2 regions of the Pilosibacter rotomagensis genome follow, and region 1 is predicted to be linked to the other one. Evidence: riboswitches for the same ligand, from Rfam matches in the RefSeq annotation. Region 1 holds a riboswitch; the other holds the start of a gene.

The links. Region 1 has a riboswitch for cobalamin ahead of ACI3EW_RS08565 (sirohydrochlorin cobaltochelatase). Riboswitches for the same ligand answer to the same signal wherever they lie in the genome.
Region 2: it holds a riboswitch for cobalamin, as region 1 does, so the genes downstream of both, ACI3EW_RS00765 (ABC transporter substrate-binding protein) here and ACI3EW_RS08565 (sirohydrochlorin cobaltochelatase) in region 1, are expected to answer to the same signal.

The regions. Positions count from the first base shown of each region.
Region 1 covers NZ_CM170323.1:1,938,010-1,945,386, reverse strand. Annotated here, with positions in the region: gene ftsY (signal recognition particle-docking protein FtsY) at 1-903, shown strand, start outside; gene ilvA (threonine ammonia-lyase) at 1,024-2,256, shown strand; gene ACI3EW_RS08570 (chloride channel protein) at 2,390-3,640, shown strand; cobalamin riboswitch at 3,872-4,082, shown strand; gene ACI3EW_RS08565 (sirohydrochlorin cobaltochelatase) at 4,138-5,163, shown strand; gene ACI3EW_RS08560 (hypothetical protein) at 5,314-6,252, shown strand; gene ACI3EW_RS08555 (ABC transporter substrate-binding protein) at 6,303-7,377, shown strand, end outside.
Region 2 covers NZ_CM170323.1:169,530-176,906, forward strand. Annotated here, with positions in the region: gene ACI3EW_RS00755 (GNAT family N-acetyltransferase) at 1-232, shown strand, start outside; gene yfcE (phosphodiesterase) at 323-871, shown strand; cobalamin riboswitch at 928-1,167, shown strand; gene ACI3EW_RS00765 (ABC transporter substrate-binding protein) at 1,492-3,135, shown strand; gene ACI3EW_RS00770 (ABC transporter permease) at 3,141-4,094, shown strand; gene ACI3EW_RS00775 (ABC transporter permease) at 4,091-4,930, shown strand; gene ACI3EW_RS00780 (ABC transporter ATP-binding protein) at 5,038-6,009, shown strand; gene ACI3EW_RS00785 (ABC transporter ATP-binding protein) at 6,002-6,718, shown strand; gene ACI3EW_RS00790 (gamma-glutamyltransferase family protein) at 6,913-7,377, shown strand, end outside.

The DNA.
Region 1 (7,377 bases):
CTTGTGGAAGGTCTCACGAAGACCAGAGAAAACATTGTATCCGGAATGGATTCCATCTTTTCCGGCTTCTCCGCGATTGATGATGATTTCTACGAGGAGCTTGAGGAGACTCTGATCATGGGCGATATGGGAATCCAGACGACCATGGCGGTCATTGAAGACCTGAAAAAGACCGTAAAAGAGCAGCATATCAAAGAACCGGAGAAATGCCGGGAGGCGCTGATCGCCAGCATCCGTGCAAAGATGGATCTTGGCGAGAATGCGTATGAGTTTGAAAACAGGAAATCCGTTGTCCTCGTCATCGGTGTCAACGGAGTCGGAAAGACGACGTCCATCGGAAAGCTTGCAGACCAGTTAAAGGCAGAGGGAAAGAAGGTTGTTCTTGCGGCGGCTGATACCTTCCGTGCTGCAGCGATCGACCAGTTGGCAGAGTGGGCAAACCGTGCCGGCGTGGAGCTGATTGCCCAGAAAGAGGGATCCGATCCGGCTGCCGTGATCTACGACGCGATCTCCGCGACAAAATCGAGAAACGCAGACGTCCTGATCTGCGATACCGCGGGAAGACTCCATAACAAGAAAAACCTCATGGAGGAGTTAAAAAAGATCAACCGCATCATCGATAAGGAGTACCCGGAAGCTTACCGTGAGACACTCGTTGTTCTCGACGGAACGACAGGACAGAACGCTCTGGTCCAGGCCCGCCAGTTCATGGAAGCTGCCGACATTACGGGCATCATCCTCACAAAGCTTGACGGTACTGCAAAGGGCGGCATCGCGGTTGCAATCCAGTCGGAACTTGGGATCCCGGTCAAATATGTCGGTGTCGGGGAGAAGATCGACGACCTTCAGAAATTTAATTCCGAAGACTTCGTAAACGCATTGTTTGCGAAACAGCCGGAATGACCGATGCAATTCAGGCAGAAAACAGCCAGATAAATGCCGGTATAGCAGACAACTATGGGAAAGACAGAAAAATGTTCCATCGATGAGATCGATCAGGAATGAATATGAAGGAGAATACAAATGGAAATGCAGGAACTTTCACTCGAAAAATTTGAAGAAGCATCTGAGATCGTAAAAAAGGTCACTCAGGAGACAAAACTGATCTACAGTGAATATTTTTCTGAGCGCTACGGGAACAAGATCTACTTTAAACCGGAAAACATGCAGCGCACCGGTGCATACAAAGTGCGCGGCGCTTATTATAAGATCAGCCAGCTCTCAGCGGAAGAGCGTTCCCGCGGTCTGATCACTGCATCTGCCGGAAACCATGCCCAGGGCGTTGCCTATGCCGCAAAACTTGCCGGTGTGAAAGCAACCGTCGTTATGCCGGTGACAACACCGCTCATCAAGGTAAACCGCACAAAATCCTACGGTGCCGACGTTGTCCTCTACGGAAATGTCTTCGATGAGGCATGTGCCCATGCATACGAGCTTGCAGACGAGCACGGATATACCTTCGTTCACCCGTTCAATGATCTGGAAGTTGCGACCGGCCAGGGCAGCATTGCGATGGAGATCATCAAAGAACTCCCGACTGTGGATTACATTCTCGTTCCGGTAGGCGGAGGCGGACTCTGTACAGGCGTCTCCACACTCGCAAAACTCTTAAATCCGAAGATCAAGGTCATCGCTGTTGAGCCGACAGGAGCTGCCTGCTTAAAGGCATCCTTAGAGGCCGGAGAGGTAACCACCGTCTCCAAGATCAACACGATCGCGGACGGTACCGCTGTCCAGACGCCGGGCGACAAGCTCTTCCCGTATCTTCAGGCAAACGTGGATCAGGTCATCACAGTGGACGACTCCGAACTGACTCTTTCTTTCCTCGATATGGCAGAGAATCATAAGATGATCGTCGAGAACTCCGGTCTTTTGACCGTTGCGGCTTTAAAGCATCTTGACTTCAAAGGCAAAAAAGTCGTATCCGTTTTAAGCGGCGGAAACATGGATGTCTTAACGATGGCGACAGTTGTCCAGAACGGACTGATGCAGAGAGACCGTATCTTCACGGTAAGCGTGATGCTTCCGGATAAGCCTGGCCAGTTGGCAGCTGTTTCTGCACTGATCGCAAAAGAGCAGGGCAACGTGATCAAGCTCGAGCACAACGTATTCGCAAATGTAAACCGCGCAGCGGGTGTGGAACTTACGATCACATTAGAGTCCTTCGGAACTGAGCACAAGGATCAGATCATCAAGGCTCTGGAAACAGCGGGCTACTGCCCGGTAATCTCCAAGACTTCCGGAATTTATATGTAATGATACCAGGGATTCTCCCGCCTCTGCGGGAGGTGTGATGAACGGACCGCCGGTCATGGAACGCGGTCAGGCATATATCAATTTGTCAAACTTCGTGAAATGCCCGACGGTCTGCTGAATAAGGGGAAAATGTATGTACAGAAGCGAAACTCATACTGCTCTCAGCAAGAACATCCTGTATTTTCTCCGCTGGACCGCGATCTCTATTGTAATGGGAACCGTCTGCGGTCTCATCGGGACCGTTTTCGGATACGGGGTCATCTACGCTCAGCGGCTGTTTAAAACTTACAGCTTTATGCTGTATCTCATGCCCGTGGCAGGTGTTCTGATCGTCCTTCTTCACCAGATGTTCCACGAGATCGGAAACCGCGGGACGAACCTGATCCTGGAGTCGATCTCATCCAACGAGAAGATCCATATGACGACCCTGCCGTGTATCTTTGTCTCCACGATCTTAAGCCAGGCGGTCGGCGCGTCTGCCGGCAAAGAGGGAGCTGCCTTACAGATCGGCGGCTGCATCGGAAATTATCTCGGGGATCTCTTCCATATGGATGAGAGAGACAAAAAAGTCATGATCATGAGCGGCATGAGCGGCTGTTTCGGGGCGATCTTTGGGACGCCTCTGGCTGCCGCAATGTTCGGAATCGAGGTCATCAGCATCGGTGTCGCTTATTACGCGGCTCTCGTGCCGTGCGTCTTTGCCTCCTTCATCGGTGCCCAGATTTCCGGTGCGCTTGGACTTCACGGGGAAGCGTTCCAGATCCTCCATGTTCCGGAATTTTCCCTTGTACCGGCGCTCTACACCGTCGGACTCGGACTGGCCTGTGCGCTTTTAAGCGTCTGCTTCTGCATCCTGCTCCATGAGACCCAGCATCTCTACAAGAAAAAGATCGACAACGTTTATCTGCGCATTCTTGTGGCAGCAGTCCTTTCCATCGGACTCGCGCTGGTGTTCGGCAGGGATTACTGCGGAGCCGGATTTAATCTTGTGGAACAGGCGGTGGAAGGAGATGCCGGATACCTGGCGTTCTTCTTCAAGATGGTCTTCACGGCGGTGGCCCTCGGCGGCGGCTTTAAGGGCGGAGAGATCGTTCCCACACTGGCAGTGGGATCCACATTCGGGTGCACGTTCGGACTGCTCACAGGCTTTGAACCGTCCCTGTGTGCGGCAGCAGGCATGCTCGCCACCTTCGTCGGCGTCACAAACTGCCCGATCGCGACCATGTTCCTCGGCTTCGAGCTCTTCGGTTTTGAGGCGATGCCGTATTTTGCGGTTGCCGTTGCCATCAGCTTCACACTGTCGGGATATTACGGGCTCTACAGCAGCCAGAAGTTCACATATTCAAAGACAAAGACCGAGTTCATCAACCGGAAAGCCCACTGATCAAGGTCCGGTTCCGGGGATTCAGTTAGAAAAAATGATCAAAAGTAATCAGATATTTCGGAAAATATTTGCAGAACCCGATGACCGGGGATTTTCAGATCGGAAATCCCGCAGGGTATCCATTGATCGGGACCGGATGTGAATATTATCGGGATATCCGGTTGCTTTTTTACTGCCAAGGTGTTATGATAAACGACACAGGTCTATTTACATGCGGTGCTGTCACAGACCGCCGGAGGATGGTTGTACGATATCCCAAACGGCGATCTCTGAGAGTTAAAAGGGAAACAGGTCAGACGCCTGTGCGAGCCCGTCACTGTAGATCCGGAGTGCATGAATCTTGTCCGTGTTATGCGGACAGTCACTGGCGAAACCTGCCGGGAAGGCGTTTCATGCATGATGATGGATGAGCCAGGAAACCTGCCGGATGTCCGTTTGGAGGGGAAAAACCAGCCGGGGACCTTAAAAAATCATTTTTCAAGCGAGGAGAAGAGTAAATGAGAAAAGCAAACATCTACGCCGTTATGACAGCGGCAGCCGTATCCATGGCGATCCTTTCCGGATGCTCCGGAAGCCAGACAGCAGCGACAACAGCTGCGGAGACCACAACCGTTGCAGAGACAACAGCTGAGGAGACTACAGCCGCAGAGACAGCAGCTGCAGAAGAGGACGAGGAAAACTACAATACAGGAGACGCTTCCATGGATAACACAAGAAATCAGGATGAGATCGGCGAGAAAGAACTTCTTGTTGTGAGCTTTGGTACAAGCTACAATGACAGCAGAAGACTGACAGTCGGCGCGATCGAGAATGCGATCGAAAATGCATTCCCGGATTACTCCGTAAGAAGAGGTTTCACAAGCCAGATCATCATTGACCATGTAAAAAAGAGAGACAATGTTTCGATCGATAACGTGACAGAGGCTTTAAACCGCGCTGTTGACAACGGTGTCAAGACTCTCGTTGTACAGCCGACCCACCTTATGAACGGTCTTGAGTACACAGATCTTGTAAACGAGTTAGCTGATAATTCCGACGCTTTCGAGCAGGTTGCTGTCGGTGAGCCGCTCTTAACTTCTGATGATGACTTCAAGGCAGTGATCTCCGCGATCACAGACGCAACAAAAGAGTACGATGACGGTGAGACCGCGATCTGCTTCATGGGTCACGGCACAGAGGCTGATTCCAACGCCGTTTACCAGAAAATGCAGGATATGTTAAAGGAAGAGGGCTTTGACAACTACTATGTAGGTACCGTTGAGGCAACTCCGTCCTGTGAAGATGTCATCAATCAGGTAAAGGAAGGTTCCTACAAGAAAGTTGTTCTTGAGCCGCTTATGATCGTAGCCGGTGACCACGCAAACAACGATATGGCCGGTGACGACGATGACTCCTGGAAGAGCCAGTTTGAGGCTGCAGGCTATGAGGTAACCTGCCTTGTAAGAGGTCTTGGTGAGCTTGAGCCGATCCAGCAGCTCTTCGTACAGCATGCCCAGGCTGCAGTGAACAGTCTCGCAAAATAAGAATGTTTAGATATGGGCGGTCGAGGATTCGGCCGCCTTTTTATATAACCGGGAGGTGCACTTGCGGGAAACTCCAGCCTGCGAAAGGAACTTCAGGAAACCGTCCAGGATGCCCCAATGATTTCCGGTTACAAAAGGAGAGAAAACTTTATGCGTAAATTAAAACAATTTTCATTAGCACTCGCAGTTGTCTGCGCTCTGTCCACAGCCTGCGGACAGTCCGGGTCGACAGAAACGACAGCTGCTTCTGCAGAGACCACGGCGGAAACAACAGCGGAAACTGCTTCGGCCGATGAGACAAAGGCAGCCGTTGCTTCCGGCGAGGAGACTGCCGCAGAACAGACACTTGACACGACGGGACTCGTCCCGGTATCTGCAGAGGATCTGAAAGAGGGAACCTACGAGATTTCCGTGGAGTCCAGCTCTTCCATGTTTAAGATCACATCCTGTACGCTGACAGTCAAAGACGGCGCCATGACCGCGAAAATGACGATGGGCGGGACCGGATACCTGTATGTCTATATGGGAACCGGAGAGGAGGCTGCAAAGACCGCGGAGACAGACCGGATTCCTTTCGAGGAGAATTCTGACGGAACACACAGCTTTACTGTTCCGGTCAAGGCCTTAAATGAGGTGCTTCCGTGCGCTGCATTCAGCAAGAAAAAAGAGAAATGGTATGACAGGGAGCTTGTCTTTGAGGCATCCGGGATCCCGGCAGACGCGCTTCTCAATTCTTCCTTAAAAACCGTCCAGGATCTCTCCCTTGCGGATGGAACTTACACCGCGGAAGTCTCCCTGAGCGGCGGATCCGGACGTGCATCCGTGGAATCTCCGGCTGTGATCGAGATCAAAGACGGAAAAGCGGAGGCGACGATCATCTGGAGCAGCTCCAATTATGACTATGTGCGGGTAGAGGAAGAGAAATTCCTCCCGGTTAATACAGAGGGAAACTCCACATTTGTGATCCCGGTAGCTGGATTTGACAGCCCGCTTACGATCTTTGCGGATACAACTGCCATGAGCACGCCTCATGAGATCGAGTATACGCTGACCTTTGATTCCAGTACCCTGGCGGAGCAGAAACAGTAAATATGGAAAGAAGACAAATTGATCCCAGGAAGCAGAAAAGAAGGACGCGGGTGCGTTATACACTTTTTAGATCTGTTCTGGCTGCGGCAATCCTCATGACTGCTGCGTTTGCCTGCTCCGGCTGTTCGAAAAAAACGGAACCCGGGACGGCCGCGCCGTCTACAGGGGAAAACCACACGACCGCTTCCGTGGATGGCAGTGAGGAAAATCTTCAGGCTCAGCAAAACAAAGATCTGCCGGTTCTTAACTGGGAGGAGATGTCCCCGACAGGCTCCATGGATCTTCTCTACGCCGACCAGTTTTCAGCAGACTATTATGAGGACGGCATCGCCCTCATCACCATCGGGGATGCGGATCAGTTTCTCCTGCTGCCGGAAGGTGTGTCCGCGCCTGACGGACTTCCGGCTTCGATCACGGTCCTTCATAAACCGGTAAAAAATATCTATCTTGTGGCGACCTCCGCCATGGATGATTTTATCCGCCTGGATGCCCTGGATTCCATTGCACTTTCCGGGACAAAGGAGACCGGATGGTACCTTCCGGAGGCGAAAACTGCGATGGAAGAGGGAAAGATTGCCTATGCAGGAAAGTACAGCGCACCGGATTACGAAACGATCGTAAGCAGCTCCTGTGAGCTTGCAGTGGAATCCACGATGATCTACCATACCCCGGAGGTCAAGGAACAGCTGGAACGCCTCGGGATCCCGGTCCTCGTGGAGCGGTCCAGCTATGAGAGTCATCCGCTCGGGAGAATGGAGTGGATCCGCCTCTATGGTCTTCTGACGGGAAAAGAGGAGGAGGCCGATCAGATCTTTCAGGAAAATATGAATGCTCTGTCGGATGTCCTCGCCATGAAACCGTCCGGAAAGACAGCTGCATTTTTCTATGTGACAAATTCCGGAAGCGTCAATGTCCGGAAGAACGGGGATTATATCGCGAAGATGATCGATATCGCCGGAGGAACGTATGTGCCGGAAAATGCCGGGACCGGTGAGAATGCGCTTTCCACGATGAACATGGATTTTGAGTCTTTCTATGCCGCCGCAAAAGACGCGGATGTCCTGATCTACAACAGCACGATCGACGGGGAACTTACCACGATCGACGAACTGTGTGCAAAAAATC
Region 2 (7,377 bases), 1.8 Mb from region 1:
CATCCCGGAGGCAGTACAGGAGCTGATCCGTTATGGATTTGAGGATCTGGGATTAAAACGGATCTGGTATGCGTTTTTTGATGGGAATGAAAAATCAAAGCGCGTGGCGGAGAAATGCGGATTCAGCTATCATCACACGAATGAAAACCTGGAGTGGAAATTACTGAACAGGACAGTTACAGAGCATGTGTATGTTCTTGACAGGCATAGAAAGTTATCTGGTGCGCAGTAATTCTGAGAGAAATTTGTCAGCTTGCGCTGACAGGAATTAAACGCCAAGTCTTACGTGTGCTCGACTTAAAAGAAAGAAGGAACCCCGAGAATGAAAAAACTTATGATCGCGTCCGACATCCACGGCTCCGCATACTATTGCCGGAAAATGCTGGAGGCATTTGACCGGGAACAGGCAGACCGCCTGTTGCTTTTGGGCGATATTTTGTACCATGGACCGAGAAATGATCTTCCGAAAGAGTATGCGCCGAAGGAAGTCATCAAAATGTTAAATGAGCGGAAAACGAAAATCTTCTGTGTCCGCGGAAACTGCGATACGGAGGTTGACCAGATGGTGCTGGAGTTCCCGATCCTTGCGGATTACGCGGTATTTCCGGCGGCAGACCGCCTGATCTACGCTACTCATGGCCATCACTTTCATATGAACCAGCTCCCGCCTCTCCAGCCGGGAGACATTCTCCTCCACGGCCACACGCACATTCCGGCGTGGGAACCGTTCGGGGATGGAAATCTGTACCTGAATCCGGGTTCCGTGTCGATCCCGAAAGCGGAAAGTGAACATAGCTATATGCTCCTTCAGGATGGGAAAGTGATCTGGAAAACACTGGAAGGAACTGCTTATCATAGTGAATGTTTATAAAAACGTCTCAATGGTCCTTGCATAATAAACCCGAAGATGCTAAAATATCTCTCATAACAATTGAAGAGGCATCCGGTGCTGCTGCCGCCCTGAAGGGGGCGGACAGCAGGTAAAAGGGAAACAGGTGAAAGACCTGTGCGATCTCGTCACTGTGAGTAGGGAATACAAAGCCATGCGCGAACGCGCGGTCACTGAAAAAACGGAGCAGCCTGACAGGACTGTTTTGAAATATTTGGGAAGGCGGCTTTGTGTGATGATCTGTGAGTCAGGAAACCTGCCGGAATGCTGGTACAGGAAGAAAAATTCCAGATCACGAGGCATTGATCGTACCGTTTATATGTCGGCTGATTCCAGCGGACATCTTTTTCTGATGCTTAAGCATTCGGTATTCGAAAAAATTCTCAGATGGAACATCTCCATACTAACTCCGAAATTGTAAAAACAATGAAACTGTTCAGAACTTTCATGATTACGGGCAAAAAATGTATTTCAGATGGCTGAACCAATAGGACTTTTGCTTTAAAACCAATGGGGTTATTACAGTCGGCGCAGCAAGTGCGCAGGCCTGGTGAACAGTTGCAAAAAAAACATTATAATCTTTACACAACATGGAGGACAACATGAAGAAGAAACATGTAAGTCTGCTCTTAGCGGCAGCAATGGCGGCATCCGTAATTTCCGGATGCGGAAGCAGCGCGAATAACAGCACGGCTGAGACGACAAAAGCAGAAGGAGCTGCAGCGGAGACAACGGCTGCAGGAGAGACAGAAGCCACAGCAGAGGCAGTGGAAGACACAGAGAAAAACGAGACAGATGAGGTTGTCATCGCGACTCCGCGTGATGCTGTGCAGGGAAGCGGCGATGCGTATTACTGCTGGGAAGGCGCTTATGTATGGGAAGCTCTCACAGCAAACAACGGCGGTGTGATCGATCCGTGGCTTGCAAAATCCTGGGAACACAACGATGACTGTACCGAGTGGACTTTCAGCCTGCGCGATGACGCATATTTTACAGACGGTGTTCAGTTTAATGCCGATGTGTGCCTGGAAAACATTGAGCGTTGGGGCCATGGGATCAATTCTACATACACAACACTCAGCATCGAAAAATCTCTCCCGAATCTCGACAAGATGGAGAAAGTCGACGACTACACTGTAAAGTTCACATTTACACAGCCGATCACAACACTTGAGTATGTCCTTTCCGACTACGGCAGCCCGATGTACAGCCCGAACTGCTTCGACGAGGAGACAGGTGTGATCTCCGACTATGCGATCGGAACCGGTCCATATAAGATCGTTGACCATGTGGAGTCCGAGTATGTGACACTTGAGAGAAATGACAATTATTATGGCGAGAACGGCAAGGTAAAGACCTTCAAGATCCGCTGCATCCCGGATGCCGAGACTCGTGTATCCGCGTTAAAATCCGGCGAAGTCATGGGACTTGCAGACAACGGCGCGATCACCATGGATGCTGCAAAGAATCTCTGCGACACAGACTCCAACTTTGAGATGGACAGCACTCCGAGCCATATGACTGAGTACATCATGTTCAACGATAAAAACGAGTACCTTGCGGATAAGCGCATGAGAGAGGCGTTCAACCTTGCGACAGACCGCGACAGCATCTGCAGTGTGATCTACGGAGGACTTTTACAGCCGGCATACTCCTTCTTAAGCACCCAGTCCACCTTCCATCTGGACATCCAGGGAACTTATGATATGGAGAAGGCAAAATCTCTCGCAAAAGAAGTTCTCGGAGACAAGACGGCCGACATGACCATGATCATCCGTTCCAGCACCGCGTCCGATTACAACTGCAAGGCTGTTGCAGAATACTTAAAGCAGGTTTACGCGGAGCTTGGCGTCAACATCAATATTGAGATCGTGGACTCCTCCCTCTACAAAGAGAGACAGCAGGAAGGCACCTACGACATGACACTTACTGTATTCGGTATCAACAATGCGGATCCGACTTCCACATTTAAGCAGTACTTCGCAAGCGAAGGAAACAGCAACACGACATTAAACTACAACTACTACAACGAGAAGATCGATGAACTTGTCGCAAAAGCTCCGACGATCGCTGATGTGAACGAGCGCAGCAAGATCTATGATGAGATCCAGCAGGAACTCTTCGATGACAGCGCGTGCGTTCCGATCTGCTACCAGATCAACGTAAACATCCACAACAAGGCGATCACACACTATGCAGGAAAGACCTTCGGTGTTGGACTTCCGACAATTTCCTGGGTGAAATAATCAATATGTCACTTTTAAAGTACATCCTGAAAAAAATGCTGATGCTTTTGCCGGTGCTCGTCGGGATCAGTATCATTGCATTTGCACTTGGGATCATGTCACCGGGGGATCCGGTGGACCAGGTGTTAAATCCAAACGGAAACGAATCCTACACGCAGGAAGAATATGATGCCATGGCTGCAAAGATGGGGCTGGACCAGCCTGCCGTCGTCCAGTATTTTAACTGGGTCGACGGCCTGGCTCACGGCGATCTGGGCAGGTCCTTTTTCACGAACAAAAGTGTCATGGACCAGCTCGCAAAGCGGATCCCGATCTCATTGAAGCTTGCGGGTTTCAGCATGATCCTGACCATCGTGTTCGGTGTGGGATTCGGAGTCCTGATGGCGGTGGGAAAAGACCGGCTGCCGGATCATGTGCTGGGAACATTTTCAACGGTTGCATTGTCCGTTCCGGGGTTCTGGATCGCCATTGTCCTGATCTTTATCTTTGCGGAACAGTGGAAGATCCTGCCGAGCAGCGGGATCTCCGACGGATCCGGCTTTATTCTCCCGGCGGTCACGCTGGCACTCCCGAGTATCGGAGTCTGTGCGAGACTGACAAGGAGCGCGATCCTCGATGAGATCGGAAGACAGTACATGACTGTGGCGGATGCAAAAGGAATGAGCCGCCGCCGCGCAGTGGTCCGCCATGCGTTCGGAAACGCGCTGATCCCGATCATCACCTACCTGGGAACCCATATGGCGGGCATCATCGGCGGCGCCTCGATCGTGGAGACGATCTTTGCGATCCCCGGGATCGGAAGCTACGCGATCGCGGGTGTGCAGTCGAAGGATTATTATGTGGTGCAGGCGTATGTTCTGTTTTCAGGCTGTATCTATGTGCTGACAAACATTCTGATCGACCTGATCTATATCGCACTTGATCCGAAGATCCGGGCGGGAGAGGCGGTGGAATCATGAATAAATTAAAGGAACTCCACCTGTCAGGAAAAGCAAAGACCGGTCTGGTAATCTTATTATTGATCCTTTTGACCAGCGTACTCGCGCCGGTCCTTGCTCCCTATGATCCGCTGGTCTCGAACCTGTCGGAAGCGCTTCAGAAACCGTCTGCCGCGCATCTTTTAGGCACGGATAATATCGGAAGAGATACGCTGAGCCGTGTTCTCTACGGCGGAAGACAGTCGATCCTTCTCGCCCTGGCGGCGACCGTCCTCTCGATGCTGCTCGGTTTTGCACTGGGACTTTTCGCGGGATATTTCGGCGGCTGGATCGACGGGATCATCACGACGATCTCCAGCATTTTCCAGGGACTTCCCGGCTTGACGCTGATGATCGCGGTGGCCGGACTTCTTGGACAGGGCGTGAAGAGCATGCTGATCGCGATCGTGATCAATTCCTGGGTCGGATTTTCCAGGATCGTCCGCGGTGAAGTCATGAAACTGAAACAGGAGAGCTTTATTAAAGGACTGAGAACCATCGGAGCCGGAGACCTCCGGATCCTGTTCCTGCATATTTCTCCGAATATTTTAGGAACTCTGAGCGTCCTTTTTGCCACCAGGATCGCCGGAAATGTGATCTCGGTGGCGTCCATGAGTTATCTTGGTCTGGGACTTCAGCCCCCGACACCGGACTGGGGCGTCATGATCAACGATGCGAGACAGTATTTCCGCCAGGAACCGCTGCTCGTCATCGCTCCGGGACTCTGTATTTTGCTTCTTTCCCTCAGCATCAACCTTCTGGCAGATGAACTGCGTGACCGGCTGGATGTGCGGAAAGATGTGATGAAGACGATGTGATGTCGGAAAGCATGCAAAAAAAGGCAAAATTTCCTTAGCATAGCTGAGCCGGAACAGATTTTTGCCTGTAACTGTGAAAAAACGGAACAGCCAGGAGAGAAGATCAGATGGAAGATAAAAAAGAATGGAAAACAGAAGAAAAAAGTGACATTGAGATCCGCGACCTCTCCGTCACCTTCCAGGACGGCGGCGAGATGATCCATGCCATGGAAGATGTCAGCGCATACTTTCCGTCGGGCAGTGTCACAGGACTCATCGGGGAGAGCGGAAGCGGAAAATCGCTTTTAGGCATGTCCATCCTGGGACTTCTCTCCGGGCAGGCCCGGGTGGAAGGAAGCTGTATGTATAAAGGGATGGATTTGTACCGGCTGCCGGAAAAAGAGATGCAGAAGATCCGTGGAAAAGAGATCGCCCTGATCCCACAGAATCCCACGGAATCCTTAAACCCGATCCGCAGGATCGGAAAACAGCTCACGGAGTGCATGACAGTCCACGGAAATAAGGACAAAGAGCTTGCCGATTCCCGGAGGGATGAGTTTCTCCGCAGATTTGGCTTTTCAGATCCGGACCGGATCAACCGCGCTTACTCATTCCAGCTGAGCGGCGGCATGAACCAGCGAGTGATCTCTGCCATGGGACTCATGAACCGGCCGAAATGGGTCATCGCCGATGAGCCGACAAAAGGTCTGGATGCGATTCTCCGGCGCCAGGTCTACCGGGTCCTGAAAGAGATATCAGAGACGGACACCGAAGGCATGATCGTGATCACCCATGATATTGCCCTGGCAGGGGCATTGTGTGACCGGCTGATGGTGCTCTATAAAGGGAGCATCATGGAAGCCGGGGAGACAAAGACGATCCTTGAACATCCGGCACATCCATACACGAAAGGACTGATCGCATCGCTCCCGGGGAAGGGAATGAACCCGATCGGGCGCGCAGTGAGAAAAAAAGAGGGAAATTCCGGCTGCAGTTTTTACCCGAGATGTGCGCATGCAGTGGACGCATGCAAAAATGGACGGATCCCGGAGGCGGAACTTCCGGACGGAAGGAAAGTGAGGTGCGTCCGGTATGCTTAAAGTCAGCCATATCAGCAAGACATTTACTGGCGGGATCATTAAAAAGACCCGCGTGGAAGCGGTGAAGGACGTGTCTTTTACGGTACAGGACGGGAAAACATTCGGAATCGTAGGAAATTCCGGCTGCGGAAAATCGACGATCGCGAACATGCTCCTGTCACTGATAAAGCCGGACTCCGGAACCATCGAGATTGATGGAACGATCCAGATCATCTTCCAGCATCCGGAGACATCCCTGGATCCTGCAAAAAAGATCGGATACAGCCTGGAAGAGCCGATGATCATCCACAGGATATATGACAAAGCGGGGAGAAAAGCGCGGGTCAGAGAACTTCTGGATCTGGTAGATCTCGGAGAGGAACTTCTGGACCGCTATCCGCACCAGATCAGCGGAGGTGAGGCGCAGAGGATCATGATCGCCCGGGCACTCTCACTGGATCCGAAGATCCTGATCCTGGATGAACCGACCAGCATGTTAGATGTCTCCGTGCAGGCCCAGGTCATGACACTCTTAAAGGAACTCCAGGAAAAGCTGGGATTGAGCTATCTGTTTATCTCCCATGACCTCGATGTGGTCCGCTGGTTCTGCGATGAGATCGCAGTGATGGAAGAAGGAAAGTTCGTGGAGACAGGGCGGACGGAGGATGTGATCGGACATCCGAAGATGGAGTTCACGAAAAAACTGGTGGAAAATTTTATACTGGAATAAAAGATACGGCGTGGAGAGAAAGTTACAGTAACGAGAGAAATTTCTACGCCGTTTTTTAGGCTGCTTTTTTATTGACATTTCATACTTTCAAGTGATACGATTCCAGCATGATAAAGCAATAAACGGACTTTCTGTTTATTGCGGTACACTTACAACCCAGGAATAAATGGCTTGATCAGGAGGAAATGGATATGCTGAAATTTGATGCGCAGAAATATGATTATCCATCACGAAGAAGTGTTGTGTACGGGAAAAAAGGTATGGTCTGCACGAGCCAGCCTTTGGCGGCCCAGGCGGGACTCGACATCATAAAACGGGGCGGAAACGCAGTTGACGCGGCGATCGCGACAGCGGCGTGCATGACAGTTCTGGAGCCGACGTCCAACGGGATCGGAAGCGACGCCTTCGCCCTGGTCTGGACAAAGGGAGAACTTCACGGGCTGAATGCCAGCGGAAGATCACCTATGGCGATCACTGCAGAAGAAGTGAAAAAACAGGGATACACCGAAATGCCGAAACGAGGCTGGATCCCGGTGATGGTCCCGGGCGCCCCGTCCGCATGGGCGGAACTCTCGGAAAAGTTTGGAAGACTTCCGCTGGAAAAGGTGCTGGAACCGGCGATCACATATGCACGCGAGGGATATCCGGTGAGTCCGGTG